Regions from separate parts of the Ruegeria sp. AP7 genome, predicted to be linked through region 3. Evidence: riboswitches for the same ligand, from Rfam matches in the RefSeq annotation. Region 3 holds a riboswitch; each other region holds the start of a gene.
What was found. A riboswitch is a leader RNA that binds a small molecule or an ion and turns the genes downstream of it on or off. The one in region 3 is predicted to bind cobalamin.

Region 1 (7,919 bases), on a different contig from region 3:
GTGATCGCCTCGGCGATGCAGGTGGCCTGATCGAGGCCAAGGTCGCTTGCCAGCCCAATGGCCTGGGCCTCGTCGCGGATATCTTCCTGTAACCGGTCACGGCGCCTGGGGTCCAGACCGTCCGCGTTCGAGAACTCATCCAGCAGTGCTTCCAGCCGAACCATGCGATCCGGCGTACCACTTTCTTTCATCGGGGGCGGGATATGGCCCAGCGTAACTGCGCCGATCCGGCGCTTGGCCTGCGCAGCTTCGCCGGGGTCATTGACGATGAACGGGTAGATCACCGGGAGTTTATCGATCAACGCCTCGGGCCAGCATTCATTGCATAAAGCGACCGATTTACCCGGCAGCCATTCCAGCGTGCCATGGGCACCAATATGGATCAAAGCATCCGCGCCTATCCCTTTGCGCAGCCAAAGGTAAAAGGCGACGTAGCTGTGACGAGGCGTGCGCGAAAGGTCATGATAGTCATCCTCGCGCAGCTCTGGCGTGCCTCGTTCTGGCTGCAGCGCAATCACAGCGTTGCCACGCCGAAGGGCCGTGAAATGGAATGCTCCATCTGCGAACGCTGGATCGTCCTCGGGGTCTCCCCAGACCGCCTGCAGATCGGCGCGCAATTGATCGGGTAGCTCTGCATGCGCAATCAGGTAGTCCTGCAATGACCATGAAATCCGGGCGCCCAGCAGGGTTTCGGCAATCGGCTCGGCCGGTGCGATTGCATATCCCTCATTCTGAAGATCGGTCAGCATCGCTTCGGCAGAAGCGAGCGCATCAAGGCCAACTGCATGCGCCATCTGCCAGTCCTTACCCGGGTAAGTCGACAGAACCAGCGCCGGTATTTGATCCGAACTGGGCTTTTCGTGCAGGTCCAGCCAGCCAGAGACCCGATCGATGACAGCTTCGATCCGGTCAGGTTCGGGCTGGTGGGCAAAACGCGAATATTCCAGATAAGGATCGCGCTTGCCCGGTTCTTTGAACGACACGATGCCCGCGTTAATCCGCCCGTCGACCTCGGGCAGCACCACATGCATGGCGAGGTCAGCAGGCGAAAGCCCGCGTTCCGCTTCTGCCCAGGCTTTGCGGCGCGAGGTCGCGAGGGCGACCTGAAAGACGGGCACATTGGCAGCATCCAAGGGTGAAGTGCCTGATGCGCCCTTGCCCGAAAAGGAGGTGGCATTGATGATCGCTGAAGGTTTCAGCGCCACGATCGTCTCACGCAACCAGTCAGCGGCGGTTGGCGCTTTGAGCGACGGGGCGAACAGGCCAATGGCCTCGAATCCACGCGATCTCACACTGCGGATCAAAGCCGCGATTGGGGCAGTGTCGGCAGAGGTCAGGTAGGCCCGATAATACGTTACAATAATGCGTTTTGCATCGCCCGAAAAAGCTGTGTCCGCCGGTATCACGCCACGATCCGGGCACCAGGCGCCGTAATCCGGTATGGTCTTTGCCCCCATCACCGGACCGGCATATAGTCCCGCCGCCAGCGCCATCTGTGCGAGCGCGGCCTGTGCCGCAACCTCTCCGCCGGTATCACACAGATGCGCCAAGCGCCGCAGGGTTGAGACGGGCAGGGTGGAGTACTCATCCAGCCGCGTATCCTCGCGCCCGTCCGCAGGCAGGACAGCCAATGCGATCCCCTTGGCCTGTGCCAGTGCCAGAACCTGCTGCAAGCCGTAAGACCAATATGGCACGCCGCCAATCAGGCGGATCAAGATGCCTTTGGCCCCCTCGAGCGTCTGTTCAACATATGTGTCGACTGACAGGGGATGTTTTAGAGCTGTCAGGTTGGCCAACCGCAGGGTTGGCATGCGCCCGTCTGGCCCGCCACCGCGATGCCAGCCCGCCGCGAAAGCGCCAAGATCACTGTCAGAAAAGGACAGCACCACCAAGTCCGCCGGGCTCTGGCCCAGATCGGTTGGGGTCTCGGTTTCCTCTAACCCGTGGCTTTCGCGGAAGACGACGTGCATGAATCTTACTCGGCGGCCTCGGTCACACCCACAAGGATATCACGGATTTCGGCCTCTTTGATATCATCATGCTCGGCGATGACCACAAGGCGCGAGCGGCGCTCTTCACCAGGTTCCCACGGGCGGTCATACTGATGACGTACCCGCGAGCCGACGGCCTGTACCAGCAGGCGCATGGGCTTGCCCTGAACCGCGGCATAGCCTTTGACGCGCAGGATGTTCAGTTCCTTTGCCAGGCGTTCGATCTTGGCGACCAGATCCAGCGGATCAGTCTGTTCCGGCAGTTCGACGATGATGCTTTCAAAATCGTCATGCTCGTGATCGTGATGACCATCATGATGGCTGGGACGCGCTTCCATGTCGTCCTCGGCAGCAGCTTCAAGGCCCAAGACAACGCGCACGTCCACGACACCTTCTGCGACTTCGACGACGGGTAGGGGGCGAGGGGCTTCGGCCGCGATGACCTCTTTGGCTTTGGCGACACCTTCGGGACCAGCCAGATCGGGCTTGGTCAGCAGGATGATGTCGGCGCAGGAGATCTGATCTTCAAACACTTCCGATAGTGGCGTCTCGTGGTCGATCGACTCATCGGCAAGGCGCTGGGCGTCTACCGCTTCGACATTGGGTGCAAACCGACCAGCGGCAACAGCTTCGGCATCGGCCAAAGCGATCACGCCGTCGACGGTGGTTTTCGAGCGAATGTCTGGCCAGTCGAACGCTTTAAGCAGCGGCTTGGGCAGGGCCAGGCCCGAAGTTTCGATCAGGATGTGATCGGGGCGCGGCTCCAAGGCCATAAGCGCTTCGATCGTGGGAATGAAATCGTCGGCCACAGTGCAGCAGATGCAGCCATTGGCCAGTTCCATGATGTTTTCTGCTGGGCAATCCGGGATTGCGCAGGATTTCAGGATATCGCCATCGACACCCACATCGCCGAACTCATTGACTACAACAGCCAAGCGCTTGCCTTGCGGGTTCTGCATCAAATGCTTGACCAGCGTCGTTTTGCCCGAGCCCAGAAAGCCGGTGATCACGGTGACGGGCAGTTTTTCGAGATTGCTCATTTCAGGGCTCCAATCGGGGGAATACGGGCCGCGCAATTCTTGCGGAAGTGTTCGGGGCGTTCACGCCATTTGACCAGCCCGTCCTCGGTATTAAGGTACTTGGTGGCACCTTCAATGATGGTTTCGACGTGATCGGTTTCGCTGAGGTGTTCGTAAACGAATGTCCAGCGATCAGGTCCGCCACGCAGCACGATAGAACAACCCTCATCGCAGTTTGAAAGGCATTCTACTGCTTTCAGGGTGATGCCTTCCGGCAGGGCGGCCTGTTCAAGCGCTTTGTGCAGCAATGTGCCGGGGCGTTGGGCGTCGTCTTCGACGGGTAGGCCGCGACGACAGGTGGTGCAGACCAGCAGTTCGACCGGTGTGGTCTCGGTCATGTCTCTCATCCCCCAAATCCTCTTCGTGGGGGACGGGGTTTCATGCGGGCCGATCAAAGCCCCACACCGGAACACCCCGTCCGGTTTCATCTTCGGGCGTTGGCAGGTCTCCCGGCTTGCGGATGTCAGAGCGGCGCTCTGTCGGATGTCCCGCCTTCCCGGCATTCGCCAGTGGCTTGGGCACCCTCTCCGGTCACGGTCGCGGGGGCGGCTGCGTTTGACGGAAAATCCGCTGACGCATTCCCTTTTCATCTGCTGCTGCAGACACCAACACTTGGCTCTTGGGACAGCATCACCCCCCTTGTCAAGCGAGTCTCGCTCAACTGTGCGTACAGGGGCAAAAAAGCGACCTCTGAGGGTCGCTGGACGGCATGACTTAGGTCAACAGGCGTGTTCGCATGTGCATCGAAAGACGAACAGGGAGAGCGTCATATGAAAGTAGGCTTCATCGGGCTGGGAAACGTGGGCGGAAAATTGTCGGGCTCGCTGCTGCGCAATGGGATTGACCTGACCGTTCATGACCTCAACCCTGATCTTGTGTCTGGTTTTGTCGCGCAGGGTGCGAAGGCAGCTAAAAGCCCCGCCCAATTGATGCGTGATTGTGACGCCGTGATTACCTGTCTGCCATCTCCTGCCGCCTCGGACGCGGTAATGCAGGAGATGCTGTCCGAAGTGACATCCGGTAAGATCTGGATGGAAATGTCCACCACAGACGAATCGGAAGTAAAACGATTGGGTGCTTCGGTGATCGAACGTGGGGGGGCTGCAGTCGATTGCCCGGTATCGGGCGGGTGTCATCGGGCGGCTACGGGCAATATTTCGATCTTCGCAGGCTGCGATCGAGAAACATTTGAGCGCATTCTGCCGTTCCTGACGACGATGGGGCGCCGCGTTTTGCACACAGGCGATTTGGGATCGGCCTCAGTGTTGAAGGTGCTGACAAACTATTTGGCAACCGCAAATCTGATCACTTGCGCCGAGGCTTTGGTGACCGCAAAGGCCGCAGGGATGGATCTTGGCACGACCTATGAGGCGATCAAAATTTCGTCGGGTACATCATTTGTGCACGAAACGGAAAGCCAAGTGATTCTGAATGGGTCCCGCGATATTTCATTCACCATGGATCTGGTCAAAAAGGATATCGGTCTGTTTCAGGAGGTCGCCGACCGCGCCGGGGTGCCGCTGGAGATAAACCCGGTGATGATCAAGATTTTTGAGGACGGGATCTCTCGCTATGGAGAGAGAGAGCTATCTCCCAACATCATCAGGCGGCTGGAGGATGCGACCGGGCTTGAGATTCGGGCACCGGGATTTCCAGCCGAGATGCTGGACGATGAGCCAGAAAAGCCGGGCTATGAGGTGATCCCGCAATATCGACGGAGTGCTTGAGGTCAAGATAAAGAGATTACTTGATTTTGATGAAGGCCCTTCAACTCTTTGGTTCTTTGTGATGTGTTGAGCTCTGGCGTTGCAAGAATTAAGCACATTAATTGGAGTTGATTGCCTGGTTGCAGCGATCGGATTTGGATTGGAAACCACTCGACTTGGAAGTAGCTTTCATTGATCAGTTGGATAACACTCTGACAATTGATCCAGAGGCCACGAACCCAATTCAATTTGCGATGCAGTTTCAGAGAGTTGGCCCCGCTTCGGAGGAACGTTGCGCTATGCGTAGCTTAGCAACTCGGACATGAAAGTGATCTTTGCATATCGCATCGGCCAGAAAACAATGGGTGGCAAGGCGATGCGTGTTGACCAGTTGGCTGCAATGGCGCGCGCGCATTTATCGGAGCGATACACATTCGAAGTCGTGTTGGCTCCCAAAGCCTCTCGGGTACATGCGTGTCGGCGATTTGTAGACTCCTGCAGGGACGCAATTGTGATTTTTCACAAAAGTGCTGCATCAAATTTGGGGCAGGAGTTTAGAGCGTCCTTGAAGAAAGTCGCGGCAGGCATTTGCGTTGATCATCTGGATGTCATTGCCGGGCAACTGGAAGCCGGTTTTGTGGACGTCCATATCGCTGCTTCGTATCAGGGTGAGCGTAGCTTGTGCCAGGGATTGCCCGCGCTTGATCCGACTCCGGGTGTTCAGGTGCGCCATCTGAGGCATCATGCGGATCCGCGACTCGTTCCGGAATCTGCACCCAAGGCGGAATTCAATTTGGGTTATTTCGGACTGCTTGATAACGTTGTCTTGCCGCCCGCTCTGGCAGAGCAGTCAGTAGTGCCCGGTTATGACGGTAAAGGTGATGTGGAGGCCTTCATCGCAAGACTATCAGAGGCAAACTTTCACATTTGCACGCGTGACCCGAGCCCTGTTCTCACTCGCGGAGTGTTGTCCTCTAAGCCCTTCACTAAGGGTTTCAACGCAGCTGTTATTGGGGCAAATGTGTTGGTAAATCGGCAGGTTCACGATGCCGAATATTATCTGGGTGCAGATTACCCTTACTTTGTGAAAAGCACTGACAGCGCGGCTATTGTCGAAGGAGTTGAGCGTGCGTCCGCAGAATTTGGTGGAGAGCAATGGCGAATAGCGCAGGCCCGAATGTCTGATTTGGCCCGGCAAGTAGCCCCCGCGGAAGTCACCGGCGAATTGGACAAAATCCTAAGGCTATTCTAATTAGATCAACAATAGTCCGAGAATGGCACAGGCAAGAGTTTAACTTATGGCAAACGAGACCTTTCTCATCGTGACGACGATGAAGAACGAAGGGCCATTTATGATCGATTGGGTGGCTTACAACCGCGCAATCGGGTTCAATGATATCCTGATCTACACCAACGACTGTTCTGATGGCACAGATGTCATCGGTGATCGGATGCAGGCCTTAGGCTGGGCGCATCATGAACGCAACAAGGTCGGACCACGCGCTGCGCCCCAGAACCGGGCTTTTACCCGATCTCGCAGTCATCCAAGCTATCAGTCCGCAAATTGGATTATGAGCCTGGATGTGGATGAATACGTCAACATCCGTTTGCCTGAAGGCAATGTTCAGTCACTGGTAGAGGCAAGCGGTGAAGCTGATGCAATATCGATCTGTTGGCGTATGTTCGGAAATGCCGGCTTAAATGACTTTGTCGATCGACCTGTCCCTGAGATGTTCTTTCAGGCGGCCACCGAAGACAGCTACCCCCATCACCGGACGAAAGGTTTCAAAACGCTATTCCGAAATAACGGCAAGTTTAGTCGGTTTCGCGCCCACCGTCCTCGGATCAATCCAGAGGACGCTCCAAATCCCGACGCACCGTACGAAGGGGTGTTGTGGAGAGATGCAGGCGGAAACCTCTACCCGGCAGATCAGGTGAAATGGAAGGCTTGGCGCGGATTCAGCCATGAATTCGCGCGTATTCACCACTATGCAGTACGAAGTACCGATAGCTTTCTTGTCAAACGTGAACGGGGCCGGACTAACCATGTTGGCCAGGACCAAGGTCTGAAATACTGGCTTGTAATGAATCACAATGATGTCGAAGATCGCTCGATCTTGGGCCACATGCCCGCCATGCATGACATCAAAGCCGAGATGATGGCTGATCCTCATTTGGCCGAGCTTCACCACAAAGCCTGCGAATGGCATAGTGCAAAAGCCGCAGAGTTGAAGGCCAGACCTGATTGGCTCGATTTGGTTGAGGCCTTGCAGAATTCTCATATCGGAGAAGACGCCCATGGCTGAAACCGTATCCGCCGAGGACCGCCGCAAGAAACAAGCCCTGCAGCGCGAGCGGAAAGATGCGCTGAGGCGCGAAATGCTCAGGACAATGCCGCACGGAAAGCTCAGCATCGAAATCGGCGTCTGGCGGGGCGAGTTTTCGCGGATATTACTCGATGAATTGAAGCCTTCTAAGCTGTGCCTCATCGACCCATGGGGCGTGCAGCCCGACGCAGATGGTGGCGCATCTTTGGCCGGAGCGCGTAGCCAAAACGATATGGACCGCATCTATGAAGCGGTGAAAAACACATACGCCTCTGAGATAGCGAAGGGTCAAGTTTCGGTAATTCGCGATTTTTCGGTTCCTGCACTGCGCCTGTTCGAAGATCAGAGTATCGGTTTCGCCTATCTTGATGGCGACCATTCATATGAAGGGGTCAAAGCGGATCTGGATGCGGTATTGCCGAAGATGATTGAAGGCGGTGTCATCATGTTGGATGACTACCATCGGAGGGGATGGTGGAAAGATGGTGTGATGCGTGCATTCCACGAGTTTTTAGGCGCAAACTCGGCGGGCTTGCGTCTTAAGGCGATCAAAGGCGCTCAGGTCGCGGTTCAAAAGCTATAATTAATGAAACCAATTTCATATCGAATTGAGGATGTTGGCACCCGAGAAGGACCTACAGAAGATGGCGCCACTTTGGTTCAACCGCAGGACTTGCAATGACTGACAGGATCGTTGTCTACACGACAATGAAGAACGAAGGCCCGTTCATGATTGATTGGGTGTCCTACTACCTGTCACTCGGCATTGACCATTTCCTCATTTACACCAACGATTGTGATGACGGCACCGATCTG
Region 2 (7,919 bases), on a different contig from region 3:
TGGCAAGTTTCAGCGATTGGAATCCCAAAATTTCTCCGTTTGGCGTGACAGCAACACTACACCGAATACGTTCGGGATCGCTGATGTAATGCCCCAAAGCAAAAACAGCGTTGCTGTCTTTGCTTCGCTTACCGGCAGCCACGAGCTCGGTCAGCACCTTGGCAATTCCATCAGCATCAGCCTCAACAGCTTCGCGGATGATCGGTTGATCCAATCTACTCATCTACTCCCTCATATTCAGGCACCATGCAGGTGCCGTTCTTCCATGTCCCGCGCAAATTCGCTGAGCCGCGTTTGAAACTGTCGGCGGAACCTGGATTGCCCGAGCTTCAAAGACTGTAGCAATAGCCGTGCGGGAAGGGTTTTTGCGCCCAGCGATGTCTCAATCCGCAAACGTGTCCGACGTTGAGACAGTGCCAAAAGCTCGACAACCGTATCACCGTTCATTCCCTTGCTACTGGATATAAAGCGCATCAGAGACGGGCTGTCATATTCCGTCATCTCTATGGCAATCTGACGTGGTTTACCGCGTATCTTGAACTCGGTCTCCCATGCGGTTCCGGTCTGTGGCACCGCAGAATCTGCGATTCTCCTCACTTCAATCCCGCGCCGCAAGGCCATGCGTTCAAAGCGCTCGAAATCAGAAATCATGGTGAAGACCGTATCAATCGGAACTTCGATATCTTCCTGCGCTGAAAACTGCATGTTCGTTTTACTCTGCCCTTGATTGAGTCCAGTTTCTCGTCAGTCCAGTGTGTCTGCAAGCCAGTGTTGCAACAAAAAATGTGCAATCGCGCCCTTTCGGGCTGGCAGGAGCTTGGGGTGGTCCCCGGCAAAGGCCTGCATCATCTCGGTCCGGGTGACCCACATCGCATCTTCGATTTCAACCGGGTCGATCTGAATATCGCGCGAAAGGGCTTCGCCTGCACAGCCAAACATCAGGGATGCAGGAAAGGGCCAAGGCTGGCTGGAAAGATAGCGCACCTCGCCCACAGGTACTCCGGCTTCTTCCATCACCTCGCGCCGTACTGCGGCCTCGAGCGTTTCGCCTGGTTCAACGAAGCCCGCCAAAAGTGAATACATCCCCTCGGGCCAACCAGGAGAACGGCCCACAAGAACCGAATTTCCGTTCGTTATCAGCATGATAACAACCGGATCTGTGCGCGGGAAATGCTGACCGCCACAGGATGGGCAACTGCGTTGCCATCCAGCTTGAACCATCTCACTATGTGCACCGCACTGGGCGCAAAACTGATGCGTTTCATGCCAGCCGATCACCGCCTTGGCGGTTGCTGCCAACTCTGCATCACGCGGATTCAGCCGTGCCATGATCCGGCGTAGCTCGACAAACACATGTCCTTTGGGCATGTCGGGGTGCTGTTGTTCGCTACCATCCACAAACTTCCCGACGGCAGAGAGGTCTAGCCCCTCGGCCGCCCAATCAGATATATCCAAAGCAAACTGTGGCGATCCGTCGTCCATACACCCAAGCAGTACGGGCATTTCGATCACGCCACCTGGACCATTTTTGAGAATATCGTGGGACATGGGAAGCAGCGCCAACTGATCCACAGCGTCACCCTTAGCCAAAATTTTGCCGCGCCACAGCAGAACACATGTTGCTGACGGGTCAGCATGGGCCTGCGCCAATTTGTCCGCATCGCCTCGCAGCAATCCTGCCCGGTCCAGCCCAGAGCCGCCAAAAGTTACCTGTTCTGCGCGTTTCATGCCTGTCATTCCTGTATTTGCGCAAAGGGCTGCCATGTCTTGACCACCGGTGCAACGGGGTATTCACAGATCAATATTTCTTACGCCGTCGAAAGACCGCAGCAATGCCTCGGAATTTGCACTAAATACAACTCATAGTGAAGCTTACGTTACCCAATCATCCAGAAGTAAAAATATTGAAAGCCGAAGTTTTCCCGCCTCAAAATCGAGATTTCAAAGGTCGCGCGCACCTTCGGATCCTGGCGACCTCTGATCTTCATATGCACATGACGTCATACGACTATTATGCCGATCGCCCCGATCCTGATGTCGGCCTCGCCCGCACCGCAAGCATGATCCGGGTCGCCCAAGAACAGGCGGAATGCAACGGGGCGCTGGTTTTGCTATTCGACAATGGCGATAGCCTGCAAGGTACCCCGTTTGGCGACTGGGCGGCCGAAGCCGTGCCAGCCCAACACCCTTTGCCCAAGGCGTTCAATGTCCTGGGGTATGATGCAGTCGGATTGGGCAACCACGATTTTGGATTTGGACTAAAGTTCATCAATCGCATCACAGGTCAGTTCGAGTGTCCGGTTGTTTGCAGCAACATGAAAAGCAATACCCCCGAACAGGGCTGGGTGTCCCAAGCAATTCTGCAGCGCACAATCAGTATCGGCGGAGAAGATGTTCCTATTAGCATAGGTGTTCTTTCTGTCCTGCCACCTCAGACCGCGCGGTGGGAGGCGCATATGCTGCGGGATGACGTGCAAATTGCCGATATCCTAACCGCAGCACAACGTACAGCAGCAGAACTGCGCAAAGATGGATGCGATTTGGTCGTCGCGCTGGCTCATTCAGGCCTCGGTTCGGCAGAGGCACAGCCAGAACTGGAAAATGCCGTTATTCCGCTTGCGGCCCTGACAAGCATTGATGCAATCGTTGCTGGCCATACACACCTGACTCTGCCGGGGGCGGCGCATGTCGGTTTGAAACATGTCGACAGCAATCGCGGACTTGTAAATGGCAAACCGGTGGTGATGCCGGGTTGGGGAGGCTCACACCTCGGCCTCATTGATTTGACACTGGGTCGAGATATTGACGGCTGGCACATCGTCAAGAGCGAAGCCGAATTACGCGCAGTCAATCAAGCAAAATCGCCGGTGACCGATTGCCCGGAGTTGGCGCAGTTGTTTGCCCAAGGCCACACAGCAACACGCGTCCGCGCAGCCAAGCCCGTCGGCAATGTCCCACACCCTTTACACAGCTATTTTTCGTTCTGCGCCCCTGATCGTGGGTTGGCGCTTATCGCAACCGCTCAAGCTGCAGCGCTTCGGCCGTACCTATTGAGTACTGAATGGGCAGACCATCCCGTCCTGTCAGCCGCCGCCCCGACCAAATTCGGAGGCCGCGCAGGCACTCGATTTTATACCGATGTCCCGGCGGGAAGAATCTCGGTACGCAATGTGGCTGATCTGTGCGTGTTTCCAAACGAGTTGCGCGCCACTTTGATCACCGGGGAACAGGTTCGTGACTGGCTTGAGATGTCCGCCGGACTGTTCAATCAGCTTTTGCTGAATGATCCCGTCAACCTCATCGATCCTCTGCGGGCGGGGTATTATTTTGATGTACTGCATGGCGTGACCTGCCGGTTCGACCTGTCTCAACCCGCTCGTTTCGATGCAACCGGACGGATCACAGATCCCGGCCATAGCCGCGTTCGCGATCTTACATTTCAAGGGTTGCCTGTCGCCCCCGATCAAAGGTTTGTTGTTGCACTCAACAATTATCGCGCCAGCGGGGGCGGTCATTTTCCTGTCGACTTTCAAGCAGATCAGATAAACCTGCCGTCGCTGCGCATTCACGAAATCCTGTGCGATTACATCTCAGGAAGATCGCCCCTCGACCCACTGGAACAAGCTCCTCAGCCGTTTTCGTTTGTGCCGACCCAAAGCCGTGGAGCAATTCTGACCACCGGTCCCGGCGCGGACAAATACCTGGAAGAATTGGCGGATTATGATCCCCAGATACTGCCCCGTGATACTGATGGGTTTATGCGCATTCATCTGACCTTCTGACGGGTTGCCATTTTACAGCCGGAGGCCTATATCGTTGTTCGAGAGGTTGGCGCGGGCGAGCGCCTCGCCAACCTGGTCAGGTCCGGAAGGAAGCAGCCACAACGAGCCCCGCTTGGGTCGATGTCCAACCTCTCACTTTGAACCCATTAGCCGTAGGAGGGCGTTTATGATTGTAGCAATGACCCTTCGGGCAGACCGGTTCTGATTCTTTTTTCCAGCTGACTGCCTGAATACCTCACCTGCGAATGCGCGTTCGCCATTCGACAGGATTGTTGTTTCTGATCACAGGCAGACACATGTCACTTTCCTTATCGGACCTCGGATGGTCCTCTCACTTTGCAGCTCAGCATGCGGCTGAGCCGTCCCTTTTCCCCTTTCGCATCGCAGCCGTTCACCGGGATCGGTTGATCGGGTTGAGTCCAGAAGGCGAGACTCCCCTACTCTCCCCAGACCAATCGACTGGTGCTTTTGCGGTCGGAGATTGGGTGCTGACCGATGAAAACAAACGCATTCGCAGTGTTCTGGAACGGCGCAGCCTGCTGCAGCGCCGGGCCGCGGGCACAGACGTCGCAGCACAGTTGATCGCGGCCAATGTGGATGTGCTGTTCATCGTCAGTTCCTGCAATGCCGACTTCAATCTGCCCCGACTAGAGCGCTATCTTGCGCTGGCCCATCAGGCAGGCAGCTATCCGGTGATCGTTCTGACCAAGTCGGACACCTGCGACAACGCAATTGCTTATGTCGAACAGGCCCAGTCACTGGCCCCGTTTCTGACAGTTTTGGCCGTAAATGCCTTGGATCAGTCCGATATCGAACAGGTCCTGTCGTGGTGCCCGAAAGGACAGACCAGCACCCTGGTCGGATCTTCTGGCGTTGGCAAGACGACACTTGCCAACGGGATCACCGGGCAGAATCAAGCCACCGCAGCCATTCGCGAAGATGATGCGCGTGGCAGGCACACAACAACGGCGCGTGCGTTACATCGAATGAGCAACGGAGGTTGGTTGATCGATACACCCGGCATGCGTGCGTTACGCCTGTTGGACGCGCAAGAGGGTGTGGACGAGGTGTTCTCTGATATCTCGGACCTGAGCATGAACTGTCGATTCTCAGATTGTCAGCACAACACCGAGCCCGGCTGTGCGATACAGGCTGCAATCGAAACCGGGGCACTTGATCCCGCACGGCTGGACCGATGGCGCAAGCTGCGTCGCGAAGATCAGCACAATTCGGCTTCGGTGGCGCAGGCACGCGCACGCGATAAAGCGTTTGGAAAAATGGTGCGCAGCGTGATGCACGAGAAAAAATCCCGCAAGGGACTTTGACCTTTCTGGGCACCGGTTACCGGTGCCCAGCATTTTAGGCGATCAACCGGGGCCAAACGGCAGCGTTTCGCCGGGCAAACGCGCCGATATGGCCGACTTCGGATAACCCGAATTCACTTGCCGAAAGCAGATGGCACCGCACACCTGAACCATAGAGATCGGCAAGCCGCCAAACCGCCTCAGGGGGCACAACCTGATCATCCTCAAAGGCGAATATGTCAACTTGCTTGCCCATGTCGGCCCAGCGGTTTGCCGGCAAGGTATCTCCGATTTCGGGTACATAGCTTTGGGGCGCTGTGCACCATTTGCGCCATTGCCAGTAAACTCGGGATGGCAGATTTGTTCCAAAACCCAAAGCCTTTCCGGGCAAATACCCGAGCGCATGTACCGCCAGGGGCGCATGACCGTACCAGAACAACGTCGCCAAAGCACGGTAAGGCCAAGGATGATCCCTCAGCGTTACCAGACCGGAACAGACACAGATCATCCTGTCGATCTGATTGATATCGGGTTGGACCGGACCAAACATCCCGCCCAAAGAATGCCCGATACTCCAAAGCTTGGCCTGTGGAAACCTCCGCCGCATTTCGGTCCGTGCAGCCGGAATGTCGATCAGCGCCCAATCCGCCATGGTGACACGCGATTGCTTTTGTGAGCCTGTCAGAGAGTGACCAAAATCCCTGTAGTCATAGGTAAGGCAGGCCATGCCGTGCGCTTTTGCAAGCCAACTTGCGAAATGCTGGTAGTAATCTCTGGGCACACCGGTTGCGCCGTTGATCACAACAACTTTGTCTGGTTCTGCGACAGGGTGATAGAGCCGTGCCGACAGTATTGCCGGGCCGGACTGAAACTGAATGTCCTCGGTGACAACCGCTTGCTGTGTGTCCAACATGGTGCCCTCTGAAATCAACTGAACCGATCAGTTCACCCAAGGCGCGCCGAGTCAAGGTTGACGTGGCTGGACCGTGCGTCACATGCCATCATCAATCTTCTTGACTCCCGAACGATTGTACCGCTAGCGATGACGTGATGGTTCTCGCGCCCAACCGGGCCGGGATGAAAAGGGAACACGGTGCGGTTCTGCCCGGATAAAACCGGAACGAACCCAGTCCGAGACTGCCCCCGCAACTGTAAGCGGAGAGCGATGTCGAAATGCCACTGGCCTTGAAGGTCGGGAAGGTCGGCAAAGCAATGACCCGCAAGTCAGGAGACCTGCCATCAAATCGAAACTGAAACTCGGGCGGGGTGTCCGGGCAGGGCAAGACCGCATGCATGCTGTCCCTCCTGATTGATGCCCCTGCCCTGCGCGGAGGGCGCATGAATGATCTGGAAGACCAACACGCATGAATTCTCGGCAACAATTTGCCAACGGACCGGGAAAAACTGCCCCGCTTTGGCACGAATGGCACGGGCACTGGCCACTTCGGTTGGAAAAGCTGGCCCCACTACCACCGCAGGATTCGGAATCGAAGGAAGCTGCGATTTGACTCATTGCGCTAGTGGGTGCACCGCCCGATTTCGCTCCGGTCCCGAAGAAACCCGAGTGTTCTGTGATGCGGATTCAGACGTCGCGATCGACCATCTGGACAGCTATGCAGACCTGATGTTTGGCACGGACTCGCACCCCATCCCTGGAGGCACCTTGTCCCGACCGCCTTGCGCGATGCTGGAAGTGTTAACCCTGGGCGGAAGTACTCGGGCGCAGGCTGAATACCGTCCGTCGGCTTGATCGCTATTCGGCTACCAAGACACTGGCAGGCGCAGTCGCCCAGCGCAGCTGCGCGTCGGTTTCAACTGCACATGGGCGTAACGCTCGCAATCTATTCAATGCCTCGTCCGGGTGCTCTCCACACTCGACCATTAAGCGTAATACAGCCATACCAGAACGGCCACATCCGCCTTTGCAGTGGATTAGTACTCGGCCTCCACCCGATAATGCGTGGCGAGCGGACTCGCTGGCATCCACCCAGCGCATATCAATGTCGTCGGAAGGTATACCGTAATCCTCGACTGGCAGATGAACCCAGCGACAAGCGCGGCTGCGAACATCGGCCCCAAAATCCCTGGCGCCATCAAGGATCATCTCGACCTCGGTAGTCATTGACAGAATAAGGCCGGGCTTCCATCCGGTAACCGCATCAAGATCACCGGAATAGTCTCCTCCTCGCCCTGGCATTGAAGTTAACGCAAGCGTGCCCCCGCCCACTTGAAGTGCATGGATAACAATCTGAGCCATTCTACGCTCCCCCCGAAACGCTGATCAGAAAATCTTTCTGGCTGGTCTTAGACTGTACGATATTAACCGCGTCGGCCAGCAATCCAAAATGAAAATCCTCGCGGCTTGCTGTGGACGCGGACAGCGGGGCCCTCTACGCTGCGGCATAACTCGAATCCGACAGAGCAGACATGACCGATACGCCAAGCCCCGCCTACCAGGTTCTTGCCCGCAAATACCGTCCTGAAACCTTTGCCGATCTGGTCGGTCAGAACGCGATGGTACGCACACTGGAAAACGCGTTCGAGGCGGACCGGATCGCTCAGGCCTTTATCATGACCGGCATCCGTGGCACCGGTAAAACAACCACAGCCCGGATCATCGCGAAGGGGATGAATTGCATTGGGCCTGATGGCGAAGGTAAACCCACCACCGAACCCTGCGGTCAGTGCGAGCATTGCGTCGCCATCATGGAAGGCCGCCACGTCGATGTGATGGAGATGGACGCCGCCAGCCGGACTGGTGTGAACGACATCCGTGAAATCATCGACAGTGTCCGCTACCGTGCCGCCAGCGCACGCTACAAGATTTACATTA
Region 3 (7,919 bases):
TTCCGCGGGCTATGTGTGGCACCATTAGGCCAACAAATCCGATCACACCCGCCACTGAGACAAAAACTGCAGTTGCCAAAGCTGCCGTGAAAAACATGCTGAATCTCAATCCCTGAACAGGGACCCCAAGAGTTGCTGCGGTTAAATCCCCCGTAAGCAGCGCGTCCAACCAACGACTGCGATACAGCGAATACGTTAGGATCAGGATCAGCCCAACACAAACAAGGGGAAACGTCTCCCAGCGGGCCAAGCCCAATCCACCTAACATCCAGAAGATCACCGAGTGGGCAGCGCGGTTGTCACCCGCAAATATCAAGTAATTGGTGATGGCTGAAAACAGGAATGAAACCGCCAATCCCGCCAGGATTAGTTTCTCTGGCGCACTTGTGCGCAAACCGTGAACCAGCGCCAATACAACGCCCGACGCGACGAGCCCTCCGCAGAAGGCGGCGAGCGGCAGTGTCCAAAAACCCAGCACATCTCCGGTTACGGTGATGACAAACACCGCACCTGCGGCGGCCCCCGAAGACAAGCCAAAGAGAAAAGGGTCGGCAAGATCGTTGCGAGTGGTGGTTTGTAGGACGACGCCAACGATACCAAGTCCGGCGCCTATCACAGCGGCGAACAATGCACGGGGCAACCTGAGATCAAACACGATCCGGTGCATCGGAGACATCTCGCCGTCGTCGATACCCGTGCCACGCATAATTGCAGTAAATGTCTCAGACACCGGGATCGAGGTGGTTCCGTAAATCGTGGAAACCAGCACAAGGGCGGCCAAAATAGCCGCCCCCAGCAGAAGTGTTAAGCCAAATCGGCCCATATCAGTTGAGGCCCGGATGCATCGCTTGAGCCATTTTCGAGATCGCCTCAATATTTGCGGGGCCAGGTGTCAATTCTTCGTACCGCAAGCCGATCCAACGCTCATTCTTGACGGCATCTGTCTGCGACATCACCGGATGCTCTTGCAGGAATTTGAAGGTATCTGCCGCGCCGTTGCCGGTCTGATAATCCAGCAGCACCAGGAATTCGGGGTTAGATGCGGCCACGGCTTCCCAGGAACTACGCCCCCAGCTTGTATCCATGTCATGGGTGACATTCTCACCACCCGCCGCAGCGATCATAGCATCGGGAATGGCAAACTTCCCAGCAGTGAACGGTGCATCCGCCGGACCATCCAACAAGAAAACTCGAGGTTTCGGCAACTCGGTCGTTTGCGCCTCGATCGCGGCCAATTCGTCTTTCCATTCGCTCACTAGCGCCTCGGCCTTGTCCTCGACCTGCATAACCTTGCCAAGACGCAGAACATCGTCAAACAGCAGGTCCATGCTGGACTCGGGGCGATCCTTGTCCAAATGCACACAGCTTTCGGTCAGGATCATGGTTTTGATCCCGAAGGGCTCCAATGTGGCTGGTGTCACATCCCCACCCGGTTTCATTCCATAATACCAGCCCGCGAAAAACAAATCTGGGTCCGCTGCGACGAGGTTCTCAACAGTGGGGTATTTCGGCGCTAGCTCCGGAATGTCACCCCGCAAGGTATCGAATTCCGGGCTGGTCTTGTACCAGCCGGTGATCCCGGTGAGGCCGACGATCTTGTCCTGTAGCCCCAAAGCAAAAGCCATATCCGTCATGTTCATGTCATGCACGACCAACCGTTCCGGCAACGTCTCAAACACAAGGGGTTCGCCGCAATTGTCTACGGTGACTTCCTGCGCTGCAGCGCTACTTGCAATGGCAGTGACCAAAGCCACGGACCAGATGTGTTTCATCAATATTCTCCTGAGTTTATGTAGAAACAGTGGTTCTTCGGATATCAAGAGCCGGTATCACGCGACCCTCATGGTGAAAGCACAGATAATCCACGCCAAAGGTTTCACGGACCCGTTCGGGCGTCAGAACTTCGGCGACCGTGCCAAATCCGGTCAGGCGCGTGGATTTCATCAAAGCAACATGTGTGGCGAATTCAGGGATCATGACCAGATCGTGCACGATCATTACCACTGTGACCCCAAGATCGGCGACCAGCGATAGCATCCGCCCCTTTGCGTCTGGATCCAGATGATTGGTGGGTTCATCGAGAAACAGCAAAGAGGGGTTTTGTGCCAAGGCGCGCGCAATATGCGCACGCTGACGCTCGCCCCCAGAAAGCTGAGCCATCCGCTTTTCTGCCAATGGAGCCAGATCAGTGAGGTCAAGTATCCGGTTCAGTTCGCATGCATGATCTTCGGCCGAGCGATCTGCGCGAATGGGAATCTGACCCAATGCCACATAATCACGCAGTGACAGACGCCCATCAGGAAATTCCTGCTGGCTGACAACGGCTATCATGCGGGCGCGTTCTTTTGCGGATAGGTGCTTGAGGCTTTGTCCATTCATACGCACATCCCCCAATGCCAGTGCTTCGGCACCACAGAGTAGATTCAAAAGCGTTGTTTTACCTGCCCCGTTCGGACCAGCGATCGCAAGAATAGCGCCCTCGTCCAAGGCGAACGAAACGCCTTGCAACAAGATATCTCCGTTAAGCGCGTAATATTCCAGATTTTCGGCAATCAGAAAGCTTTGCTTGGTCATAGCGCTTCCTCAAGCTCAATACGCGGCAGGCGTGAGAGAGTTTTCGTGAACAATGCCCGTGGCCGATCAGTGGCATTTGTCCAACCATCGCCACTGCGCAGATACTGATGGGCAAATTCAACGATCGCGTCCAAATCTTCATCTGTAGAAATGTCACCAAATAGATATTGTGCTTTGCCACGGGCCTGAAAGCCGATGGTGGTTGGCCTTTCACAACCCGCCATACAATTCACAGAGCGGATCACAAATTCCCTCGGCAATATATGCTTCAACGCCTGGGGTACTTTGTCTGCACTTTCGCCACTTCTGCAGCTCGCGCAGACAAGAAGGATATGATCAACATTGTTCGTCATCTCGCCACCGTTTATTGCGCAATTAAAGTTTTTGCAATGTTATATCGTAACGCTCTGATTATTCTGAACACCGCGTTGGGCTCCCCGCATCGGCGGTTCACGTTGTCGACAATGTATTGATCAGCTATTTTCGCATTTCTCACTCCGCTTGTTTCCAAGCGCAGACGGAAGCTGCCAGTCGTGTGCACACGTGTGAAACGTGTCATCAATACCTCCTTCCAGGACGCCCCGCCCCGGGTTGGTTGAACAATTGATGGCAGGTCTCCTGACTTGCGGGTCTGCGCTTGGCCAACCTTCCCGACCCTTGGGGTCAGTGGCTATTTGGCATAGCTCACCGCTTACAGTTGCGGGGGCAGTTACGGAATTGGCGCCGCTTGGCATTCCTCACCGTATTCCCTTTTCATCCCTCTGACGTATCGTTGGGAACCATCTGCTGCCTGAGTGCCCGAGATCAAGAAATGCGTCAATAACTTTCTCCAAGCTTAAGTCTTCGAAAGTAAGCCAACGCAACACTAGCGAATACGGCGCCAACCGTGTCCGTTTTGAAGTCGTAAATCGATGAATCCCACCCTACCAACTATTGACCGGTATACTTCATTCTGACGCGAAAACGGCTGTTTGACATCGAAGGGAATGAGGCAATAAGGCTGCCATAAGTCACTTCGTTTGAAAGAAAAACCAAAAAGGGTTAATCTACGGGCATTTAGAAGGGGCTGGCTGTCGGATATTTTTGTAGAGGTTAATTATTGCCTGGGCTTGCTCGGGAAAAGGGGGTTCGTGACACATTCTTTGCCAAACACTTCACCTGAAGACGTGGTTGACGATATCATCGATCAGAATTTTGAAGCGATCGCGAAGTGGAAAGGTCGAAGGTTAAGAGCGCAACATGGGCGCAGCCATGGATGTGTCAAAGCCACTTTCACAATCCGGGACGATCTGCCGGAAAGGTTGCGCCATGGCCTTTTCGAAAAAGCAGTAAGTTATTCTGCAGCAGTTCGCTTTTCCAACGGTGCGCATCTGGATGATCGTAAAACCGATGCCCATGGAATGGCGGTCAAGCTATTTGATGTGCCGGGCACCAAACTGATCGACGTCGAGGCACTTTCACAACTCAACATCTCGCAAATCAGCGATGAGTTCGACTTTGTTCTTGTCGATCGGGACACTTTCCCCAGCTACCTTTCCGACGATTATGAACGGCTAAGCAGACTGATCGCTACTCTGCAAGCCCTACAACACGCGGCAAATAAGCGTCGCAGCTGGTCATTGAAGCTGATCACTCGAGGGTTGGTGGCCCTGTTTCGCGCATTTGCCACACAAAAAGGCAGGCGAAGTCTTCAGACTGCGAGCGATTTTGCCTCGAACTACATGCAGTCGCCATTCGAGGCGCATTTCTGGTCAACGACGCCCTATCGGCTGGGGACTGACCTGACAGTACGATACCTCGCCCGCAGCGTTCGACATAAGGTAGCAACCAAACCGGTGGACGAGCATGACGGCATCAGCCTGAAACTCCGTCAGGACGTCGCCAGTGACGGCAATCGATTTGAGTTCTGTATAATCGAACCACCGCGAAACGATGGCGACTTCGATCCGCTCGACAACCGCGTCAGATGGGCCTGCGGTCCAGAGCCGGACGCACCACTCGACCCGTTTCATCGAACGGTTACACCCATCGCAGATATTATCATGGAAAAAGATGCAGAATTCGATCCGCTCGATGGTGATACCCTGTCATTTTCGCCATGGCGTGTGACCGCCGAGCACAAACCTCTGGGCCCGATCAACGCAATCCGGCTTAAGACTTACCTTAGCCTCGCCCGCGCCCGTTTTCCAAACCGATGATCAATTGGAGCCATTTAGATGCTGAATATTGATGATCTTATCAATCTTGGGTTCAAGATCGCACCACGCACGACAAGCTATATCTCAGCCATGAGGCTTGCGAATGCAGCGCGGGTGCACCGGCCGCGACCCTATACATTGGGCGCGGACTATACCAGCTGGCCAGGCGTCTATTCCAACCGTTGGATTGGTCGTCACACAACGCCCGAAGATCCTTCGCCGATCCTGCCATCGGAAAGTGAAGTGGCCGACTTGTTTCGCCGAAGAACTCAGATAGATGGCAGCCCGCTTACCTTGTTGTGCCCGCAAGGCACGACCGTTCTTTTCATCTCGGTCGCGCAATGGTTCACCGACAGCTTTCTGCGGACCTTCGGGCCAACCGGACCGTTTGATCAGACTGATTCAAACCACGAAGTCGATTTATGCCAGATCTACGGATTGAACGATTTTCAAACTGATATGCTGCGCGAAAGAGACCCCGAAACAGGCGAAATGACCCACCGACTGGCGTTTCGGATGGACGACAATGGCGAGATGTGGCCGCCGAAGCTGTTCAAAAAAGATCAATCCGGTGGAGTTAAGCTGGCCCCGCCATTTGATGGCAGTCTCGCCGAGGGTGACAATGCCGCGCGGCCCCTGCATGATCCGTGCAAGCTGCGTAACTCCTTGAAACGCGCACATCCCGAGCTGACACGCCAACAAGTCGATCAAAGGCTGCTTGATTTTCACGCAACCGGCCTGGACAACGGCAACGGCACGATCGGCTATACTGCCATCAACACATTGATGATGCGCGCGCACAATACATTTGCCGATCTTCTCTGGCGCGAGAAACGCGGCACTGACGGTTGGGATAAAGAGCGCGTGTTCCAAACCACGCGGTGCACTCTGATCGCGCTGCTGATCAAGCTGGTGATTGAGGACTATATCAGCCACGTGGCAAACATGCCTTTTCATCTGCCGGTCGGCGTCAACCGCTGGCAGCGTTGGCATCATTCAAACCAAATCGCGATTGAATTCAATTTGCTTTACCGTTGGCATTCAATGATCCCCGAGCGTTTCATCATCGACGGCACTCAGGTCGAGCCGACTGGATTCCGGTTCAACCCTCGCCTCGTCGAACAAACGGGACTTGAGGAAATGATCCGCTCGCTCTCGCGCCAACCAGCAGCCAGGATATCGCTGCGCAATACACCTGATTTTCTGTTCGAAAGGCCTGCAGAAGGTGTGCCCTCACCGGTCGAAGCAACGATTGCCCTTACACGCAAAGCACGACTTCCCTCACTGAACGCCTATCGTCATCATTTTAAACGTCGAGTACACTCGAGCATCGCGGATCTTGTGGGGGATCAGCCCTTCGCCGACGAGCTAATCGCCGACCTGAGCAGAATGTATTGCAATGTTGATCGGATCGAGTTGTTTCCGGGCTTGTTCGCCGAGCAGCACAAGGGGACCGTCATTATGGGTGACTTGATGACGTCAATGGTGGGGTATGACGCGATCACGCAACTCATGAACAACCCAATGGTCTCAAAGAACCTGTACTCGGCCAAGACCTTTTCGCAAACGGGTCATCGGCTGCTGCTAAAAACCTCTTCATTTGCGCAGGTCGCTGAATTTGTTGGTCTGAATCTTGCCCCGGATGACTGTGCATTGGGCCGAAGGCGCTAGGCCGAAACCCCGGCATCATTCAGCTTGGCAAGACGTGCAGCAATCTCAGGGTCAACTGGTCGCAGACGGGCCAGATCTTCTAATGCTCGTTTCTCATACAGAGCAGCTCCCTGATCACGGGCCACTTGTATCGCCGTTCGGCACGCGGCCTCGGCCTCATCAGAAGCGTCTTCCTGCTTTGCCAGCAGCGCAGCTCTGATCCGGTTTAGCTCGGCTTCGTAATTCCGCTCTCCGGTTTGATCCGCAAATCTTAAACCAGCATCAACTGCTTCCAGACCTTGCAGGATTTGACCAAGCGCGAGAAAGCCACGCGCAAGTTCAGTATGGACAAGAACACCTGCCGCCTTGGCTCCGGTCGCATGCATTTTTTCCCAGGCCGATTGCAGCAAGGCGACGCCCTTTGCTGGTTCGCCCGAACGTATCGACGCACCCGCGAGATGCGCGGTTGCAACCGCGTTGTAATATGGGCCAACACTGTCTCGCACGATCTTTGCAAAAGTCTTTGCCATATGCGGATAATCCGGATGATCGGTCTGCATGTAGATCTCGGTCTGCCAATGCATCGCATTTGCCACCGTCAGCGACTGCCCCGATGCCCCTGCAGCATCAACCGCACTTTTGGCGCGAGCCAAAGCACGTTCAGTATTCCCCAGGAAACTGTCGACCAAGGCAGCCATGCTCTCGATCTGTAACATCGCCGCGACATCCGGATCGTTTCCTGCCTCAGCAGCGTGTGCTTCGGCGTGCAAAGCTGCTTTTTCCAGCGCAGTCGCCGCAGCTATGAACTGTCCACGCGGTGCAAGCGCTGATCCACGTATGTAATTGCCGACCATGCACGTATGGTGATCATCATGGGCATCGATCATCGCCTGTCCCCAATGCTCGGCCTTGCGATAATCCCCTTTGACCATCGCAGCGGTAAAGAGACCCCTACCGGCGCGCACCAAAGTGCGGCGATCTCCGAGTTTCTTGGAAAGCTCAAAGCTACGGTCGAACGCTGAAATTGCAGAATCCGCGCCATATCCGATCCGGACGCGTTCGGCGGCTGCAAGTAGAAACTGCAAGGAAAGTTCTGCCTCTTCACGATGTTCGGCAGGCAGTTTCTGCAGCAATCGCAGTCCGTTTCTAACTTGCTGCGCACCTTCTTGATTGGCATGGCGACGCAGGTTTATGCGAGCGGCTTCGATCCAGGCAGCCACGGCTTTGTCGGGCGCACCTGCCAACTCCCAGTGACGTGCAATCTGTTCCGGTTTTCGGGCCGCCTCAGGCTGTGCGTTCAGTGCTTCGGCTGCGCGTCGATGTAAATGCGCCCGCCGGTCTCGTACGAGGCTTTGATAGGCCGCTTCGCGGACAAGTTCGTGCCTGAACCGCCAGGCCCCGCTCGCATTTTTCCCTGTACCGGGTAAGTGTTGCAGTAAACCTGTTGATGCTAACTGGCGTATTGCCTCATCAGCTTCGGCTTCTGAGATGCCGCTG
Region 4 (7,919 bases), on a different contig from region 3:
CGACCTGATCTGGAGATAAAGGTACGTATTACGGCATATGACGCTTCACGCTATGGTGCACTGGACGGGCGGGTAACGCGCATCGGTGCGGGTACGGTACTTGCCCCGGATGAAGAAACGTCGGTCTATGTCGTGGAGATATGGCTGGTTGGAGCGTTGGCGGATGCGGATGGGCAGAATCTGGGCGTGATACCGGGTATGGTTGCTCAAGTTGATATGCTGTCCGAACCAAAAACAATGCTGGAGTATCTGACGAAGCCAGTCATACGCGTAAAGGACAGGGTGTTTCGAGACTGACGGATTACGGCTGTTCTGTCTCCGCGCTCATTTTGTTACCGCGTAGATATCACTTCACCAATACGTGATGAGCTCTGTGCTGGATTATGGACGTTCCAGTTCCAATCTAGTTTGAATATTCAGCCATCGACTTGATTGCAGCGCACCTAGGCTGGGCCTAAGTCGAACCAAGAACGAGCCAAAGAACATGTTGCAGCTATCCAGTTCTCTCGTTGGCCTTGCAGTTCTTTGGCTCATTGTGATTCACGTCTGGGTAATCACCCAATTCGACAGGGCCATGTGGCGTAATTTTCCCGTGGTCGCCCGGTGTTGTCTCGTTTTTGAGCGTTTGTGCGGGTTATTTTGGCAATATTTCTTTGTTCAGGATCGTGTGGAAACGCCCCTCAATCAGTCAGAGCAGTCAGGGATTGGGTGCACCTACAAAAATGTTTCTTCAACTGTTCCGCTCGGATCGACGCGTGATCTGCACTCCATTGGAGTGGCTCATTTTGCGTATTGCCCATTGCAGACAGTGGAGCAGGGAGCGAAGGACCACTCAGTTGCGATTGTTAGTCGATAAGCGCGGAACCCAATTCTGAGGATAAGCTGTTTCCCTAGCGACAGCGATTACAAGCCGGTGGTTAATCGATGGACCTGAACCTCGTTCAAAATGGTGGTACATTTAGTTTCGTGGCCACCCCAAGCTCACCGATCTGTCGTGAAATCAGGAGATTACATGTCTACCAATGACCAAATCGTATCGCCAATTAATAAAGCTTCTGATCTGCTGGTCGCAGCGCTTGAGGCGGAGGGTGTTGAGTACATCTTTGCTGTTCCGGGAGAAGAGAACCTGGATGTTCTGGAATCTCTAAGAACCTCAAAAATTGAGTTGGTTCTCACGCGTCACGAACAAGGAGCGGCTTTCATGGCTGCGACCTATGGACGTCTGACGGGTAAGGCCGGGGTCTGCATGGCGACGCTGGGGCCGGGGGCTACGAACTTTGCCACACCAGCGGCCTATGCTCATCTGGGTGGTATGCCGCTGATCATGATCACGGGGCAGAAACCCATCAAGAAGTCGAAACAGGGCCAGTTTCAGATTGTCGATATTGTTGGGCTGTTCGATCCGATCTGTAAAATGTCCAAACAGATTGTACACGGCAACACTATCCCCTCATTGATCCGCGAAGCCTTTCGTGTCGCGCAAGAGGAACGCCCCGGCGCGGTTTTGTTGGAACTTCCGGAAGACATTGCAGCCGAAGAGACTTCTGAGCATGTTCTTGAACCGCATCAGCGTCACTATGCCGTGGCCGGTGATGCAGTTCTGACCGAAGCGGCTGAGATGATCCGCGCTGCCAGGATGCCGCTTTTGCTTTTGGGGGCCGGGGCGAACCGAAAACACGCCCGCAGCGCACTGAGCAAGTTCGTGAACGATACTCAGATTCCATTTTTCGATACTCAGATGGGTAAGGGTGTCGTGGATGAGCGCTCCGAACTGTTTTTGGGCACAGCCGCTCTGTCGGATGGTGATTATCTGCACTGCGCCATCGAACGCGCTGATCTGATCATCAATGTGGGTCACGATGTTGTGGAAAAACCGCCGTTCTTCATGGAAGAGGGCGGCACCAAAGTGATCCATGTTAACTACAAGGCCGCGCAGGTCGATCAGGTTTATTTCCCTCAAGTTGAAGTGGTTGGTGATCTGGCGCAATCCATCTCCAAATTGGGTGAGTTCCTGCAAGGACCTTTGGAATTTGACCGCAGTTACTTCCAGCGGGTCAAAAACGAGACCGATCTACACACATCAGAACGCGCTGATGATCCGCGCTTTCCGGTCATCCCCCAGCGGTTTGTAGCTGACACACGCAAAGTCATGGGGGATTGCGATATCATCGCTTTGGACAACGGTATCTACAAAATTTGGTACGCCAGAAATTATCAGGCCTATCAGCCCAATACGGTTTTGTTGGACAACGCGCTTGCCACCATGGGGGCAGGTTTACCTTCGGCCATGATGGCAGCGAAGCTATATCCCGAACGCAGGGTCATGGCCATTTGCGGTGACGGAGGGTTCATGATGAACAGCCAGGAGATTGAAACCGCCGTTCGTCTTGGCCTCAATCTGGTTGTTACTGTTCTGAATGACAGCTCGTACGGAATGATCCGTTGGAAGCAGTCGCATGCGGGGTTTGATGATTGGGGATTGGAATTCAAGAATCCTGATTTTGTGCAATACGCCAACAGCTATGGTGCTGCGGGTCATCGGGTCGAAAGGACAGAAGATCTGGTGCCTACCTTTGAAAAAGCGTTTGAAGCAGGTGGTGTGCATCTGATCGACTTGCCGGTCGATTACAGTGAAAACCAACGTGTCCTCATTGATGAGCTTGCGGCGAAGGTCTGTCTGATATGAGTAATGTTGTTGAAGTTCTGAACCCGTTTGATCTTGAGAAAATCGGCAGTGTCGAGGTTAAAAGCTGGAACGATATCAATGTGATGCTGAACGTGGCACACGGTCTGCACCGTGATCGGGGCACTTGGTTGCCTGCTTACAGGCGGATTGAGGTTCTGAAGAATGCAGCCCGGATCATGTCCGGCCGCGCGGAAGACCTTGCGATGCTGATCGCCAGCGAAGGTGGCAAACCCTTGATTGACGCGCGCATCGAAGTGGCACGTGCTATTGATGGTGTCGAACTGTGTATCCATGAAATCGGGCAGATGGCGGGCCGGGAAATACCGATGGATCTGACAGTAGCAGGATCGGGTCGGATTGCCTTTACACAGCGTGAACCCATCGGCGTTGTGGTTGCCGCAAGCGCGTTTAACCATCCGTTGAACTTGATCGTACATCAGGTGGCCCCGGCTGTGGCCACTGGATGCCCGGTCCTCGTCAAACCGGCGCTTGATACACCACTGTCATGCGAAGCATTTGTCGACATCCTGTATGAGGCTGGCCTGCCAAAGGAGTGGTGCCATCTGGCGATTTGCCAAAATGATGTAGCTGAACGGATGATCACGGACGCGCGCGTCGGATTCTTTTCTTTCATCGGATCGGCACGTGTCGGGTGGATGCTGCGCTCGAAGCTGGCGCCGGGGACGCGATGCGCGTTGGAGCACGGCGGAGCGGCGCCAGTTATCATCGATGAGACAGCCGACATTGATGCCATGATCCCCTTGTTGACCAAGGGTGGATTTTATCATTCCGGTCAAGTTTGTGTCTCGGTTCAGCGTGTTTTTGCTCCATCAGGGATGGCGGAAACGGTCGCTCGAAAGTTGGCAGAAGCCGCGTCAGCGCTGAAGGTGGGTGATGCCCGTGACGCCAGCGTGGAATGTGGGCCACTGATCCGTCCGGGTGAAGTTGATCGCGTAGAACAATGGGTAGACGAAGCGGTTGCGGGAGGTGCCCGCGTAATGACAGGGGGTAAACGGCTGGGCCGAACGACCTATGCACCGACTGTCCTTCTAAACCCACCGGCTGATGCGAGTGTGTCCACCTCCGAAATCTTCGGGCCGGTTGTTTGTGTTTATGAATATGATGATCTTAGTGCTGCATACGACGCTGCAAACGCTCTTCCTTTTGCATTTCAGGCGTCGGTCTTTACCAAATCCCTGGATACAGCAATGCATGCCGTGCGGTATTTGGACGCCACGGCCGTCATGGTGAACGATCATACTGCTTTTCGGGTCGACTGGATGCCATTCGCGGGTCGCCGTCAATCAGGGTACAACACCGGCGGTATCGGCTACACCATGCATGACATGACGCAAGATAAGATGGCTGTAATACGGCTGTGATGAAGCTGTCAGGATCGATCCGATACTGATCGAGCGAATGTGGGTACTCTAATTTCGCAAATGGCCTGCTTAGTGACGGAAACGATTGTTGACCGCGCTTTGCATGTTCTGGCATGAACACGCCATGTTCGGTTCCGGGGGATTCCCCCGGAAGCAATAGGGAATGTAGTACGGTGCTCTTCGCGCCAAATCTGCAACTGCCCCCGCAACTGTAAGCGGCGAGCGCGGCTGACAATGCCACTGGGATATCCCGGGAAGGCCAGCATAGCGCTTTGACCCGCAAGTCAGGAGACCTGCCGAACACGCGCCCTCGGAAAGGGTGCTCATTGTCGGCGACGGGGTGTGCGCTGTATCCGTTTGTCTCGGTCGACGAACGGACGCGGGCCCTCCCCAAGTCAAAACCAAATATGTGCCGGGGAAGGCGCGACCTGAGAAGGACTGAGTTTTGAAGATATTGTTTTTGGCAGCCGCAGCTGCTGCAGTGATGCCTACGTTTGCGAGCGCTCATTTCCTACTGGAATACACAGAAAACACGATGATCGAGCGACCCGGTGATGTGCCGGTAAAGCTGATATTCTGGCACCCGTTTGAAGCCGGTCATGTGATGACGCTTGAAAAACCGGAAGAATTCTATGTGATCCACAACGGCAGTAAAACCGATCTGCTGGACACATTGGAAGAAACCACATTTGACGGCCCAGACAACAGCGCCAAGGCGTTCAAAGGCTCGGTCCCGGTGAAGCGTTCGGGCGACTATGTGGTGGTGACCGTTCCTGCGCCCTACTACGAAGAATCTGAGGATATTTATATCCAGCAGATCACCAAGGCCTATCTGAACCGAAATGAACTGCCCACCGACTGGGATCAGCCGCAAGGTCTGGCAACAGAAATCCTGCCGCTGAACAAGCCCTACAACATCATTGCGGGCTCAACTTTCACGGGTCGCGTGCTGAGCGAGGGCAAACCAGTTGCAGGGGTCGAGATTGAGATCGAATACATCGCCGCCGCCCCTGACCTGAAAGGCACGGGCGCCGCTGCACCGACGGTGTCGCCGCTGCCAGGTGGTGCACTGGTCGCGATTTCGGACGAGAATGGATATTTCAGTTTTGGTGTACCCAAAGCCGGTTACTGGGGTTTCGCCGCTCTGGGCTCTGGTCCGAAAACCGAGCATGAAGGTAAAGAGCTGAGCCAGGATGCCGTGATCTGGATCCGCGCCTGGGATCTGGAGTAGGCCCTTATGCACATTGTAGATGGTGCTCTTTCGAACCCTGTCGTAATCGGCGGTGCGATCGCTGCTGCAGGCGGGATTGCAATGGGGCTGAGGTCGCTGGATCTGGATCGCATTCCCACAGCGGGTGTTCTGTCAGCCAGTTTCTTCGTTGCTTCGCTGATTCATGTGCCGATTGGCCCATCTTCTGTGCATCTGATCCTGAATGGCCTGGCCGGGCTTCTACTCGGTTGGGCCGCCTTTCCGGCCTTGTTTGTCGGGCTGCTGTTACAGGCTGTTTTCTTTGGATTTGGTGGACTGACCGTTTTGGGGATCAATACCGTGAACATTGCTCTGCCAGCGGTACTGACCTGGATGATCTTTGGCCGCCTCATCGCCCGAGGCTCGGCCATTCAGGGGGCGATTTGGGGCGGTATCGGGGGGGCGTTCTCAATCGCAGCCACAACCGCGTTTGTTGCCATTTCACTGGCGATGTCCGGTGACGCGTTCCTGCCTGCGGCCAAGCTGGTGTTTTTCGCCCATATACCGGTTATGGGCATTGAAGCCATGCTTACGGGGTTTGCCGTGATGTTGGCGCGCAAGGTGAAACCGGAACTGTTCAAAAAGGCGGTTTTAACATGAAACAACTGGTTGTTATTGCCACGCTGATGCTCACACCGATTTCGGCCCTCGCACACAAGGTCATCGCGGGGGTTTTCCCCGCTGGCGAAGCGATCGAGGGTGAGCTGGGGTTCTCCAATGGCGATATGGCAAGCGACCAGGAAGTTTTCGTCTACGGCCCCGATGGTGCTGAACTAGGTCACACCGTTACCGATGGGGACGGGTTCTTTTTGTATATCCCCACAAAACCTGTTGCGCATACCTTCAAGGCCGATCTTGGCGCGGGCCATGTGGCAGAAGTGACAATGCCCGCAAACGAGGTGGCCGAGATCATGGGAGTTGCCGCTGAGGTTGCGGAGATCGGCGCTCAGTCTACGACTGTTGCAAGCGTTGGAACCGTGATGGTTGCGTCTCTGTCCGATCAAGAACGCGCCGCGATCGCTAAAGTGGTGCGCGACGAAACCCGCCCCCTGCGCCGAGAAATTGCCGCCTATCGCGAACATAACGATATGCAAAGTATTTTGGGGGGCATCGGGTATATCGTTGGTCTCTTTGGCATCGGGTTCTATTTCGCCGCGCGCCGGAAGATGGCCGCCTGATGGCCCATGCGCTGGAACCCCAAGCCAAAACTCTGGCCGAGGCAGGTGGGATTGAGCCCTACGGGGTGATCGTGGATTTGGATCCGCGGATGCGCATCGTAATAACATGTCTCTTTGCCGTCCTTACCGTTGCACTAAGTTCAATCCCGTCATTGTTGATCGCGCTTTCAGTTTCGATCGGGCTGTTGCTGATGTCGCGGTTGCCCATTCGCCGAACTCTCAAACGTATGGCGATGATGGACAGCTTTATCATCTTCATGTTGGTGCTTTTGCCATTCTCCATGCCCGGAGACACCATGTTCACCCTCTTTGGATTTGCGGCAAGCTGGCAGGGGTTCTGGAAAGCCATTGAGATCGCGCTGACGGCAAACGCCGTGATACTGGCGCTGATGGTCCTGGTAGGGTCGATGGAGCCTGTCACATTAGGTCATGCATTGCACAAACTTCGCTGCCCGGGGGTGCTTGTGCATCTGTTGATGTTCACGATCCGCTATATCGAGGTGCTGCGCGAAGAGTACCTGCGTCTGCGCGGCGCGATGAAAGTCAGAGGTTTCCGACCGGGCACCAACTGGCACACCTATCGCAGCTTTGGTTATCTGGTCGGTATGATGCTGATCCGCGCCATTGAACGTTCCGAGCGCATTCTGGACGCGATGAAGTGCCGAGGGTTTTCGGGCCAGCTTCTTTTGTTACAGGAATTTAACCTGACCCGACGGGATTATTTGTTTGCCACGATGATGTGTGCGATCTGTGTCAGCCTTCTTATTCTGGATTTTCAATGACGATCCTTAATCTCGAAGACATTTGCTTTTCGTACCCGGGTCAGGCCCCGGTTCTGGACGGAGCGTCGCTGCGGCTTGAACCTGGCCAGCGGTTGTCGATTGCAGGTCCAAATGGATCAGGAAAATCCACACTTTTTCGCATTGTCCTTGGCCTTCAAGCGCCCTCTTCTGGGCGCGTGAACATCTTTGGTAAGGATAGGTGTGTCGAGGCCGACTTTCACGAGGTTCGCCGCCGTATAGGACTGGTGTTCCAAGACCCTGACGACCAGTTGTTTTGCCCGACCGTGGCAGAAGATATCGCTTTTGGCCCGCTCAATCTTGGGCGCAGCACGACCGAAGCGCTTGCCATCGTTGACAAAGTGCTGAGCGATTTGGATCTGATGCATCTGCGTGACCGTATCACGCATAAACTATCAGGTGGTGAAAAACGGTTGGTGACGCTTGCCACCGTACTCGCGATGGAGCCTGAGGCGTTACTATTGGACGAGCCGACCAACGCGCTTGATGCCAAGAATGAAGCACGGCTTCTGGAAATTTTGCAGGGATTACCTCAGGCAATTCTATTGGTCAGTCATGCCCCTACGTTCCGCCGCTCGTTGGCGCCCGAGACCCTCGAACTGCGACGTGGGAAGCTTGTAACGT

Region 1: linked by a shared signal. The riboswitch ahead of ACR0KN_RS00315 (DUF1636 family protein) and the one ahead of ACR0KN_RS12320 (DUF1636 family protein) in region 3 are both predicted to bind cobalamin.
Region 2: linked by a shared signal. The riboswitch ahead of ACR0KN_RS13200 (hypothetical protein) and the one ahead of ACR0KN_RS12320 (DUF1636 family protein) in region 3 are both predicted to bind cobalamin.
Region 4: linked by a shared signal. The riboswitch ahead of ACR0KN_RS17865 (DUF4198 domain-containing protein) and the one ahead of ACR0KN_RS12320 (DUF1636 family protein) in region 3 are both predicted to bind cobalamin.

Annotation. Positions count from the first base shown of each region.
Region 1 covers NZ_JBQFVT010000001.1:63,834-71,752, forward strand. The annotation lists gene cobN (cobaltochelatase subunit CobN) at 1-1,970, opposite strand, end outside; gene cobW (cobalamin biosynthesis protein CobW) at 1,976-3,031, opposite strand; gene ACR0KN_RS00315 (DUF1636 family protein) at 3,028-3,408, opposite strand; cobalamin riboswitch at 3,493-3,695, opposite strand; gene ACR0KN_RS00320 (NAD(P)-dependent oxidoreductase) at 3,841-4,797, shown strand; gene ACR0KN_RS00325 (hypothetical protein) at 5,342-6,028, shown strand; gene ACR0KN_RS00330 (glycosyltransferase family 2 protein) at 6,075-7,082, shown strand; gene ACR0KN_RS00335 (class I SAM-dependent methyltransferase) at 7,075-7,686, shown strand; gene ACR0KN_RS00340 (glycosyltransferase family 2 protein) at 7,782-7,919, shown strand, end outside.
Region 2 covers NZ_JBQFVT010000006.1:139,254-147,172, reverse strand. The annotation lists gene ACR0KN_RS13235 (N-acetyltransferase family protein) at 1-223, opposite strand, end outside; gene ACR0KN_RS13230 (SRPBCC family protein) at 238-705, opposite strand; gene nudC (NAD(+) diphosphatase) at 745-1,728, opposite strand; gene ACR0KN_RS13220 (bifunctional 2',3'-cyclic-nucleotide 2'-phosphodiesterase/3'-nucleotidase) at 1,866-3,782, shown strand; RNA gene ffs (signal recognition particle sRNA small type) at 3,822-3,920, shown strand; gene rsgA (ribosome small subunit-dependent GTPase A) at 4,079-5,107, shown strand; gene ACR0KN_RS13205 (alpha/beta hydrolase family protein) at 5,142-5,999, opposite strand; cobalamin riboswitch at 6,121-6,341, shown strand; gene ACR0KN_RS13200 (hypothetical protein) at 6,429-6,836, shown strand; gene ACR0KN_RS13195 (protein-tyrosine phosphatase family protein) at 6,840-7,343, opposite strand; gene ACR0KN_RS13190 (DNA polymerase III subunit gamma/tau) at 7,514-7,919, shown strand, end outside.
Region 3 covers NZ_JBQFVT010000005.1:255,372-263,290, forward strand. The annotation lists gene ACR0KN_RS12305 (FecCD family ABC transporter permease) at 1-823, opposite strand, end outside; gene ACR0KN_RS12310 (ABC transporter substrate-binding protein) at 825-1,772, opposite strand; gene ACR0KN_RS12315 (ABC transporter ATP-binding protein) at 1,789-2,574, opposite strand; gene ACR0KN_RS12320 (DUF1636 family protein) at 2,571-2,927, opposite strand; cobalamin riboswitch at 3,166-3,373, opposite strand; gene ACR0KN_RS12325 (catalase family protein) at 3,705-4,772, shown strand; gene ACR0KN_RS12330 (peroxidase family protein) at 4,791-6,443, shown strand; gene ACR0KN_RS12335 (ATP-binding protein) at 6,440-7,919, opposite strand, start outside.
Region 4 covers NZ_JBQFVT010000012.1:20,101-28,019, reverse strand. The annotation lists gene ACR0KN_RS17880 (beta-barrel domain-containing protein) at 1-297, shown strand, start outside; gene ACR0KN_RS17875 (acetolactate synthase large subunit) at 1,013-2,686, shown strand; gene ACR0KN_RS17870 (aldehyde dehydrogenase family protein) at 2,683-4,068, shown strand; cobalamin riboswitch at 4,181-4,383, shown strand; gene ACR0KN_RS17865 (DUF4198 domain-containing protein) at 4,514-5,299, shown strand; gene cbiM (cobalt transporter CbiM) at 5,306-5,917, shown strand; gene ACR0KN_RS17855 (cobalt ABC transporter permease) at 5,914-6,495, shown strand; gene cbiQ (cobalt ECF transporter T component CbiQ) at 6,495-7,277, shown strand; gene ACR0KN_RS17845 (energy-coupling factor ABC transporter ATP-binding protein) at 7,274-7,919, shown strand, end outside.